DNA from 2 places in the Mesorhizobium sp. EU05-FHT14A09 genome. Region 2 is predicted to be linked to the other one. Evidence: riboswitches for the same ligand, from Rfam matches in the RefSeq annotation. Region 2 holds a riboswitch; the other holds the start of a gene.
The links. Region 2 has a riboswitch for cobalamin ahead of bluB (5,6-dimethylbenzimidazole synthase). Riboswitches for the same ligand answer to the same signal wherever they lie in the genome.

Region 1 (5,477 bases), on a different contig from region 2:
GCAGCTCCAGCGTGATGAACTGGCCCGGCTTGTAGCGGAACCAGGTCTGCGCATCCGAGCGGAAGGTGAACGTCTTCACGTCGGGCGCTTCATCGGTGATGCCGGCCACTTCCAGCACCTGCAGGCGATCGTTCCATGGCGCCATCTCGTCGAGATGGCGATAGAGGTGGATGCTCGTAACGGCGTTCATTGCAGTGGCCTCAGGCGACGCTGCGCAGCGCAGGTCTTTCGCCCTCGGTCAGCCGAGGCTCCATGAAACGCGCATACCACTCGACGAACTGGATGACGCCGCCTTCGTGCAATTCGGAATACGGCCCCGGCTGGTAGGCCGGCGAGTTGATGCCGAAGGCATTCTCCTCGACGATGCGGCGATCCTCGTCATTGGTCAGCGTCCAGACATGGATCAGGTTCTGCAGGTCGTAGTCGACACCTTCGACGGCATCCTTGTGCACCAGCCATTTGGTGGTCACCGCCGTTTCGGTGGCGCTGATGGGAAGAACGCGGAACGTCACCGCGTGATCGCCGAGAATGTGGTTCCACGTCGTCGGATAATGGTAAAGCATCAGGGTGCCGATACGATCAGTGGCGACACCGTCGGAGAGGTCGCGCTGCACGGCGCGCTGGCCTGTCATGGTGTAGCTCACCGCGTGTGGAAGCAGCGGCGCGCGTGTCGTGCGGTACTGACCAGCCGTATCGATGACGAAACGTGAAGGCAGCCCGGCGGCCTCGCAGCGCGCCCAGTGCTCCAGCAACTCGGGGTCGTCCTCGACGCCGTTGACGCCGGTCACGGTAGGCGCTTCCGGGAAGGTCTTGCACAATTCCGGATGGTTGCCCGCGCAATGATAGCATTCGCGGTTGTTCTCCCAGACCAGCTTCCAGTTGCCCTTTTCAACGATGGTACTTTCGAAGGCGATCTTGGCGTCAGCCAGGCGATGCGGCAGGAAATAGGGCTCCATCATCTGGCGGAAGGGGGCGAAGTCCGCCGGCTGGTCGGCCAGGCAGACGAAGATGTAGCCGCCGGCGCTTTCGCAGGCGACCGGCTTTAGCCCGTAGTCGTTACGGTCGAAGCCTTCGGCCATCTGCCGGGCGAACAAAAGCTTGCCATCGAGGTCGTAGGTCCACTGGTGATAGGGGCAGACCAGCCGGGCAGAGGTGCCCTTGTCGACGGTGCAGACGCGGCTGCCGCGATGGCGGCAGGAATTGTGGAAGGCGCGGATCTTGTTCTCGCGGTCGCGCACCAGCACGATTGGATAGGCGCCGATCTGGACAGTAAAGAAACTGCCGGGCTTGGTGATCTCGCAGTCATGACCGACGAACAGCCAGTCGCGGTACCAGATCAACTCCATATCGAGCTTGAAGAAATCCGGATCGGTGTAGAAGGGCTGTTCCAGCGAGAAGCCATCGCGCCTGGAGCGAATGAGCTTCAGCATTTCATGACGTGTGTCCATGTCCTGTCCTCGTCAAAGGACTGAACTGGTGGTGATGGAGGGTAGATGGCCATGTTGGACGGTCTTCGACCGGCGCACGGCTTTCTGCCTCTTGACCGCCCACCGCGATCAGTCGAGTTCCAAAAAGTCCACGGCTGGTTTCCGGGCTCCGAAGCTGTCCTTGGCGGACCCGTCTCGACACCTTCCCAAGCCTTCGCCCAGTGGCTGTCGTCGAGACAGAAGCTTCGCTACCGTTGCGGGGGCAGCGCCGGCATCAAACCGGCTTCCCAATTATCCCTGCGGCATGGTTCGCCGCAGAGCACCTTGAACATCACGATCTGATCACGGACGCCGCGCCGGTGCGATGACGAAAGCGACATCGGCGCAGTGCAAAGGCGACAGGCTGCGATTACTCGGCAGCCTCTGCAAATGGCGCAGGCACGTAGTTGAGAATCGGCCCAAGCCAACGCTCGACATCGGCAACGCCCATGCCCTTGCGCTGCGCATAATCCTCGACCTGATCGCGCTCGACCTTGGCGACCCCGAAATAGTAGCTCTCTGGCTGTGCCAGATAGAGCCCGGAAACCGACGAGCCGGGCCACATTGCCATGCTTTCGGTCAGGCGAACGCCAATCCTCTCCTCGGCATCCAGCAGGTTGAACAACGTCACCTTCTCGGTGTGATCCGGCTGGGCCGGATAACCGGGCGCTGGCCGGATGCCGCGATAGGGCTCACCGATCAGTTCGTCGGGCGCCAAGTTCTCATCGGCGGCATAGCCCCAGTATTCCTTGCGCACCTTCTCGTGCATGCGCTCCGCGAAGGCTTCTGCAAAACGGTCGGCCAGCGCCTTCACCAGGATCGAATTGTAGTCGTCATTGGCCCGCTCGAAGCGTTCGGCGATGGCGACCTCCTCGATACCGGCCGTCACGACGAAGCCGCCGATATAGTCGGGCCTGCCGCTGTCCGCGGGCGCGACGAAATCCGAAAGTGCGACATTCGGCTTGCCGTCCCGCTTGGTCAGTTGTTGGCGCAAGGTAAAGAAAGTGGCCAGTTCCCCTTCCCTGCCCTCATCGGCAAAAAGCCGGATGTCGTCGCCAACCGTGTTTGCCGGCCAGAAGCCGATAACGGCTTTCGGCGCGAACCATTTTTCCTCGATGATCTTCTTGAGCATCGCCTGCGCATCATCGAACAGCTGGCGCGCGGCCGGCCCCTGCTTTTCGTCTTCGAGGATCTTGGGGTAGCGGCCCTTCAGTTCCCATGTCTGGAAGAATGGCGTCCAGTCGATGTAGCGGGCAAGTTCGGCAAGGTCCCAGTTTTCGAACACCCTGGTTCCGAGGAAGGACGGTTTCGGCGGCTGGTAGCCGGTCCAATCGACCCGGTGTGCGTTGGCACGTGCCCTGGCCAGCGGCAGTCGCTGCTTTTCCCGCTCCGAGCGCTCATGCGCTTCGGTCACCTTGAGGTATTCCGCCTGGATCGTGTCGACATATCCCGTCTTCATTTCGGGCGAGAGCAAGCTCGAGACGACGCCAACGGCGCGGCTGGCGTCGGTAACGTAGACGGCCTGTCCCTTGTGATAGCGCGGATGGATCTTGACCGCGGTATGGACGCGGCTGGTCGTTGCCCCGCCGATCAGCAGGGGGATGTCGAACCCCTCGCGCTCCATCTCCGAAGCCACATGCACCATTTCGTCGAGCGATGGGGTGATGAGGCCGGAAAGGCCGATCACATCGACCTTCTCATTGCGCGCCGTCTCCAGGATCTTGGTTGCCGGCACCATCACGCCGAGATCGATGATCTCGTAATTGTTGCAGGCGAGCACCACGCCGACAATGTTCTTGCCGATGTCGTGGACATCGCCCTTCACAGTGGCCATCAGGATCTTGCCGGCGCTCTGGCGTTCGCCATTGTCGATGCCAGCGGCGGCATTGGCGAGCTTCTCGGCCTCCATGTGCGGCAACAATCCCGCGACCGCCTGTTTCATCACACGGGCGGATTTCACCACCTGCGGCAGGAACATCTTGCCAGCGCCAAACAGGTCGCCGACGACATTCATGCCAGCCATCAACGGGCCTTCGATGACGTGCAGGGGGCGCTCAGCCTTCAGCCGCGCCTCTTCCGTGTCGGCATCGATGAATTCGGTGATGCCATTGACCAGCGCATGCGAAATCCGCTCTGCGACCGACCATTCGCGCCAGGCGAGGTCTTTCTCCTTGGCTTCCCTGCCGGCCGTGCCTTTGTAGCGCTCGGCAATCTCGAGCATGCGCTCGGTCGCCGTGCCGCCGACCTTCGGCTGGCGGTTGAGCACGACGTCCTCGCAGGCTTCGCGCAACTCGGGATCGATCGATTCATAGACCGCCAATTGCCCGGCATTGACGATGCCCATGTCCATGCCGCGCTGGATGGCGTGGTAGAGGAACACGGCATGCATGGCTTCCCGCACCGGCTCATTCCCGCGGAACGAGAAGGAAAGATTGGAGATGCCGCCGGAGATATGGACATGCGGCAGCGTCGCGACGATCTCGCCCGTCGCCTCGATGAAGTCGACGCCGTAATTGTCATGCTCTTCGATGCCGGTGGCGACGGCAAAGACATTGGGATCGAAAATGATGTCTTCCGGCGCAAATCCGGCCTGCTCGGTGAGCAGCTTGTAGGCCCTCGTGCAGATCTCGACCTTGCGCGCCTTCGTGTCGGCCTGTCCGACCTCGTCGAAGGCCATCACCACCACGGCAGCGCCATACATCCGGCATAGCCTAGCGTGATGCAGGAAGGCCTCTTCGCCTTCCTTCATCGAGATCGAATTGACGATCGCCTTGCCTTGCACGCATTTCAGCCCGGCCTCGATGACATCCCATTTCGAGGAATCGATCATCACCGGCACGCGGGCGATATCGGGTTCGGCGGCGACAAGGTTGAGGTACTCGACCATCGCCTTTTGCGAATCGATCAGGCCCTCATCCATGTTGATGTCGATGACCTGAGCACCGTTGGCGACCTGGTCGCGGGCGACGTCGAGGGCAGCCGCATAGTCGCCGGCGGTGATCAGTTTCCTGAATTTGGCCGAGCCGGTGACGTTGGTGCGTTCGCCGACATTGACGAAGGGAATGTCCTTGGTGAGCGTGAACGGCTCCAGGCCGGACAGCTGCATGCGTGGCGACCGTTTCGGCTGGCTGCGCGGCGCATGTCTGGAAACCGCTTCGGCGATCGCCGCGATATGCTCCGGCGTCGAACCGCAACAACCGCCGACCACATTGACCAGTCCTTCGCGCGCGAACTCCTCGACCTGCGCAGCCATGAAGTCCGGGCTCTCGTCGTACTGGCCGAAGGCATTCGGCAACCCGGCGTTCGGATAGGCGCAGGTGAAGGTATCGGCCGCGGCCGAAAGTTCTGCCAGATGCGGTCGCATCGCGGCGGCCCCGAGCGCACAGTTCAGGCCGATCGTGAAAGGCTGTGCATGGCGGATCGAATGCCAGAAAGCTGTCGGCGTCTGACCGGACAGCGTACGGCCGGAAAGGTCGGTGATCGTGCCGGAGATCATGATCGGCAGCCGGACGCCCTTCTCCGCATAGATCTCCTCGCAGGCGAAGATCGCGGCCTTGGCGTTGAGCGTGTCGAAGATCGTCTCGATCAGGATGATGTCGGCGCCGCCGTCGATCAGCCCACGCAACTGCTCGCCATAGGCGAGACGCAGGTCGTCGAACGTGACAGCGCGATAGCCGGGATTGTTGACGTCCGGCGAGATCGATGCGGTGCGATTGGTCGGTCCTAGCGCACCGGCGACAAAACGGTGCCTGCCGTCCTCCTGCTCCGCCCGGCGCAGGGCGCGCCGCACCAGCCGCGCACCGTCGCGGTTCAACTCGTAGACCATGTCCTCCATGCCGTAGTCGGCCTGTGCAATCGACGTTGACGAGAAGGTGTTGGTCTCGACGATGTCGGCACCGGCCTTGGCATAGGCGTAGTGAATGTCTTCGATGGCCTTTGGCTGCGACAGGATCAGCAGGTCGTTGTTGCCCTGCTGGTGGCAGGCGCAACCGCCGAAACGATCGCCGCGGA
Region 2 (5,477 bases):
CGGGGCACGGCGGCCTTCCAGTTCACCGATGATGAGACGGCCCGACACACCTTCGGCACTGAACTCAGGCAGCTCGGCGCCGGCCGTGTTCTCGAACACAGGTGCCATTTCCTCGTGCCTGTCGGGCAGCGCTATCCACGTCTGCAGCCCCGACATCGACATCGGCGCACCACGCAGCTCTTCCGGCGTGCGTTCGGAGTGGACAATGCCGCGCCCGGCGGTCATCAAATTCACGTCGCCGGGAGAAATCACCATTTCGGTGCCGAGCGAATCGCGGTGCCTGATCTTGCCGTCGAACAGATAGGTGACAGTGGACAGTCCGATATGTGGATGCGGGCGCACGTCCAACGCCTTGCCGGCACGCAGGATGGCCGGGCCCATGCGATCGAAGAAGATGAAAGGGCCGACGAGCCGGCGCCTTGCGGTCGGCAAGGCACGGCGCACCTCGAAACCGCCTATGTCCTTGGCATTGGGCACCACCATCAGTTCGATGGCATCGCAGGAGAAGGCATCGCCAGGTTCGGGATCGTTTCCAGGGAAGAAGCTCATCGGTCCTGCTCCGTCTGCTGATGACTTGCAGCAGCGAACTTATACGCCTGCCCCGCCCTGGCAAACCGGCGATGCGACGACGATGCGTTCACCGATCCGGTGAATTCCGAGCTTGCAGACTTTAACCGACGGCCACTTTGTCGTGCCCACCGACTTTGCTGGGCCCGTCCGATCCGCGCGACAACAAACCTGCTAGGCTGTCACCGGCTTGGGAGCAAACCGCAAGGCCGACTTGGCCCGGGCTTTTGCCGCCACCTCATCGCGGTTACGCGGCGGCTGGGTCGTCTCAAGCACAACAAGCAGCTCATGCGCGGCGTTGGCGATGGTCCGCACCGCGTGATCGAAGGCTTCCTTGTTGCGCATGGACGGCTTGTTGGCGCCACTGATCTTGCGCACGAACTGCAGCGCCGCCTCATGAATTTCGGTATCCGTCGCCGGCGGTTCGAAATTGAAGAGCGGCTTGATGTTACGACACATGGATATCTCCCTTTGATATGCCCGGTGTTGTCCCCTGCCCTCGTTAGAGCGAAATGCCATCCGTATTCCGCTCTAACTATTGTTCGCCATCCAGCGGTTCGGTACCGACCGGCTTGCCGTCGCGCGCGAGCCTGATCTTTTCCACCTTGTCCTCGGCGGCCTTGAGAAGACGATCGCAATGCGCCTTCAGCGCCTCGCCGCGTTCATAGATGCGGATCGACTGATCCAGCGGCACGTCGCCGCGTTCGAGATCGTCGACGATCTTCTCCAGCGCATCGAGTGCCTGCTCGAAGCTCATCGCCTTCACATCCTGGTTCGCTTCTTCAGCCACGGCTCATCCTTTCATCAGGCGGCCGACATGCGCTGCGACCGAAAATGCCAATCCGTGCAGGTCGTAGCCGCCTTCCAGCACGCTGACCAGCCTGTTTGAACTATGACGGCGGGCGCGATCCATCAACTGCCCGGTTGCCCAGTCGAAATCATCCTCGACAAGATTGATCTCCGCCAGCGGATCGCGATGGTGCGCGTCGAAACCTGCCGAGATGATGACGAGGTCCGGCGCGAAGGAATCGATCGCGGGCAGGACACGCGTGTTGAATGCCTCCCGGAAGATATCGCTGCCGGTCGCCGGCGCCAAAGGCGCGTTGACGATGTTGCCGGCGCCCGTTTCGCTTTTCGCGCCCGTTCCGGGATAAAGCGGCATCTGGTGGGTCGAACAATAGAGCACCGACGGATCATCCCAGAAGATGTCCTGGGTGCCATTGCCGTGATGCACGTCCCAGTCGACGATGGCGACACGTTCGACGCCGTGTTTCTCCTGAGCGTAGCGGGCAGCGATCGCCGCGGTGTTGAACAGGCAAAATCCCATGGCCGTGGTTTTCTCGGCATGGTGGCCTGGCGGACGCGCCGCCACGAAGACGTTGTCGGCCTTGCCGGCGAAGACATCGTCCACGGCAGCATTGGCCGCGCCGATCGCCGTCAGCGCCGCCTGCCAGGTTTTCGGGCTCGCCACCGTATCGGAATCGATGACGGCGATGCCGTCCGACGGGATCGCCTTGCGCACACGCTCGACGAAATCCTTCGGATGACAATAGAGGACAGTTGCCTCGTCGCCCATCGGCGCTTCCTGCCGGTCGAGCGCGGCAAAGGCCTCGTCATCCAGTATCCGTTCGATCGCACGCAGCCGGTCCGGCCGCTCCGGATGACCGGTGGGAGTGATGTGTTCCAGGAAAATCGGATGTGTGTAGAGACGGGTCGTCATGGGGGCACCTTATCAGCAATGGAGATGATGGCCACGCGACAGGCGTAGAGCATTTCCGTTTTTCACGGAAATGCGGAAACGCTCCAACTTTCTATTGCTGAAATTGCTCCAGCCTGTTGGGGAAAAGGCGTCACGCGACGTCGAGATCAAGGCTGTATTCGCGCCTCAACTCGGATAGATTCGCTCCACTGTCAGGTGCCTGCCGCGAGGTGGGAGAATCGGGAACACGGTGAAAATCCGTGGCGTGCCCAACGCTGTATGGGGGATCGCTCGGCAAAAGCCACTGTCCGTGAAACGGACGGGAAGGCGCCGACAAGCGGGACGAACCCAAGCCAGAAGACCGGCCGGACAGGAATGGTCATGCGCATGGACGGGCGGATGACGTTGTTTCGATCGCAAGGGAAAAGCGATGGACACCGTCCGCAACCATGCCTGCCATTTATCCGGGGATTTGGCCTTCGGGGACTTTGAACGCGAGGCCATCTATCGCGCCATTTTCACGCGCCGCGATGTGCGCAGCCATTTCCGACAGGATCCGATTGACGACGCCGTGCTCGCCCGCCTGCTCGCAGCCGCGCATCACGCGCCGTCGGTCGGCTTCATGCAACCCTGGGACTTCATCGTAATCCGTGATCGTGAACGACGGGAGGCGGTGCGCGACCTTTTCCTGGCGGCCCGGTCGCAGGAATTGCCCCGGATAGCGGAGGAGCGACAGGCGCTCTACAGCAAGCTCAAACTCGAAGGTATCTGCGAAAGCGCGCTCAACCTGTGCATCACCTGCGATCGGCGACGCAGTGAAGGCTCGCCGCTCGGCCGCTGGCACAATCCGCAGATGGATCTCTTCAGCACGGTATGCGCGGTCCAGAATTTCTGGTTGGCGGCGCGGGCGGAAGGGATCGGCGTCGGCTGGGTGAGCATCCTCGACACGGAGGCGCTGAAGCAATTGCTGGGCATTCCCGACCACGTCGTGCCCGTCGCTTATCTTTGCGTCGGCCACGTCTCGGAATTTGCTGCAAGGCCCGACCTCGAACGCAATGGCTGGGCCTCGCGTCTGCCGCTCTCCAGGCTTGTCATGAGCGAGACCTTCGGCGGCGCCGGCGAAGACGGCCTGAAAAAAGCGGCCGACGCCGTCACAGGCCGGAATTAGTCTGGGTCAACTCAGGCAGCGGCTTTGCCTTCCACCAGCAAACCTTCCATCAATGCGCGGAAGGCTTTGACCGCTTTCAACGATGTCGCGGCAGGGTCATCGGAATTGGCAATCCACTGCGCGGCATAAAGCGAAGCGCCGCTGATCAGCCGCGCCATCGCCTCCGGATCGATATCGCGGATAACGCCCTCTTCCTTCAGCGCCGCAAGATTCTTGGTCACCGACTGGATACAGGCATTGGCGTTCGGCCATTGCGCCGGGTCCCCCAGAACCGCCGGACCGTCGCACAGGACAATGCGCTGGACTTCCGGATCCAACGCCATTTCGACATAGCCGATGTTCTCGTCGATGAACCCCTGCCAGCGTGTCTTGGCCTTCGCAGAGACCGCACTGAGACGTGCAGCCATTTCGCGGTCGATCTGTGCGATGACGGCTTCGAACAACCCCTTCTTGTCACCGAAATGATGATAGAGCGCGCCGCGCGTCAGCCCCGCTTGGGCGGTGAAATCGTCCATGGACGCGTTCGCGTAACCAACTGTCGCGAAGGCCCGGCGCGCCGATGCAATCAGCTTCGCACGGGTTTCGGCGATCATTTCGCTACGGGGTTTATGAGCCGGCCGCATTGCTTTGTTTCCCTTGTTGCGTCGTCTTTACATACGCTGCGTATATTTTTTTACATACGAGCCGTATATTAATTGACATACGCGACGTATGCAATTATCTCATTCGCATACGCCACGTATGTAAGTGGCGCACCCTCAAAATTCCAGGAGTGCTCCCATGCGCAATCCTTATGGTGAAATCTTCAGAGTCCCCGGAGCCAAAGGCTTCGCAGCCGCCGCCTTCATTGCCCGGCTGCCCATTGCCATGGCCCCCATCGGCATTGTCGCAATGCTGTCGCAGGCGCGCGGCGAATACTGGCTGGCCGGCGCGGTATCGGCCACCTTTGCCCTGACCAACGCTTTTGCTGCCCCGCAGATCTCGCGATGGATCGACCGGCTCGGCCAGACAAGCGTCGCAACGCCGACCACGATCGTCTCCGTCATCGCTTTCGTCACCCTGCTCGCGGCAACCCACTACGACTGGCCGAGCTGGACGCTGTTTGCCTCGGCATTCCTGGCAGCCGCAATGCCTTCGGTGCCAGCCATGGTGCGTGCGCGCTGGACCGAAAAGTTCCGCGACCAGCCGGAACTCAACACAGCCTTCGCCTTCGAATCGGTCGCCGACGAACTGGTCTACATTGCCGGCGCCTCGCTTTCGGTGGGTCTCAGCGTAGCACTGTTCCCCGAGGCAGGCATGCTGGCCAGCACGCTCCTTCTTGCCTTCGGCATGACGGCATTCATCCTGCAGCGGTCCAGCGAACCCAAGGTCCGACCGCAGGCGCATGGCAGCAGCGGCTCGGCGATCATGCTGCGTCCCGTCCAGATCATCACCCTGGCGCTCATCTTCGTCGGCTCGATCTTTGCCACGGCGGAGGTAAGCTCCGTGGCCATCACCAAGGAACTTGGCCAGCCTACCGCAGCCAGCCTCGTCATCGGCGTCTACGCCGCTGGTTCCTTCATAATTGGCCTCATTATCGGCGCGCTGAACCTGCAGGCTCCGAAACAGCGCCTGCTGGCTCTTTCGATCGCCGTGGTTGCCTTGACCACCTTGCCACTGCTCGTCGCCAACACCGTCCCCTTGCTGGCGCTCGCCGTCTTCGTCAGCGGCGTTGCGATCTCGCCCACCTTCATCATGGCCTTCGGCCTGATCGAACGCCGGGTGCCCGAAGCCATGCTGACCGAAGGCATCACCTGGGTGATGACCGGCATCGGCATCGGCATGGCCCTGGGTGCCTTCATCGCAGGCTGGGTGGTCGACAACTACGGTGCGCAGAACGGTTTCTGGGTTTCCGTCGCGGCGGGAACGATCGCCTTCGTGATCGTGCTTCTCGGCCAGAAGACGCTCGCCGGCGAGACCGAAGGCGAGTTATCGCAGACTGCCCCGCAAGCCGCCAAGTAACGTTCGCCACTTCCCTGCCCAAGCCCGGACAGGACCAACGAG

Region 1: linked by a shared signal. The riboswitch ahead of AC3WTO_RS07775 (aromatic ring-hydroxylating oxygenase subunit alpha) and the one ahead of bluB (5,6-dimethylbenzimidazole synthase) in region 2 are both predicted to bind cobalamin.

The regions. Positions count from the first base shown of each region.
Region 1 covers NZ_JBYTDF010000002.1:91,495-96,971, forward strand. The annotation lists gene AC3WTO_RS07770 (FAD-binding oxidoreductase) at 1-190, opposite strand, end outside; gene AC3WTO_RS07775 (aromatic ring-hydroxylating oxygenase subunit alpha) at 201-1,448, opposite strand; cobalamin riboswitch at 1,564-1,769, opposite strand; gene metH (methionine synthase) at 1,837-5,477, opposite strand, start outside.
Region 2 covers NZ_JBYTDF010000001.1:561,820-567,296, reverse strand. The annotation lists gene AC3WTO_RS02565 (pirin family protein) at 1-549, opposite strand, end outside; gene AC3WTO_RS02560 (DUF2277 domain-containing protein) at 742-1,026, opposite strand; gene AC3WTO_RS02555 (exodeoxyribonuclease VII small subunit) at 1,103-1,357, opposite strand; gene AC3WTO_RS02550 (histone deacetylase family protein) at 1,361-2,287, opposite strand; cobalamin riboswitch at 2,464-2,650, shown strand; gene bluB (5,6-dimethylbenzimidazole synthase) at 2,697-3,434, shown strand; gene AC3WTO_RS02540 (TetR/AcrR family transcriptional regulator) at 3,446-4,027, opposite strand; gene AC3WTO_RS02535 (MFS transporter) at 4,215-5,435, shown strand.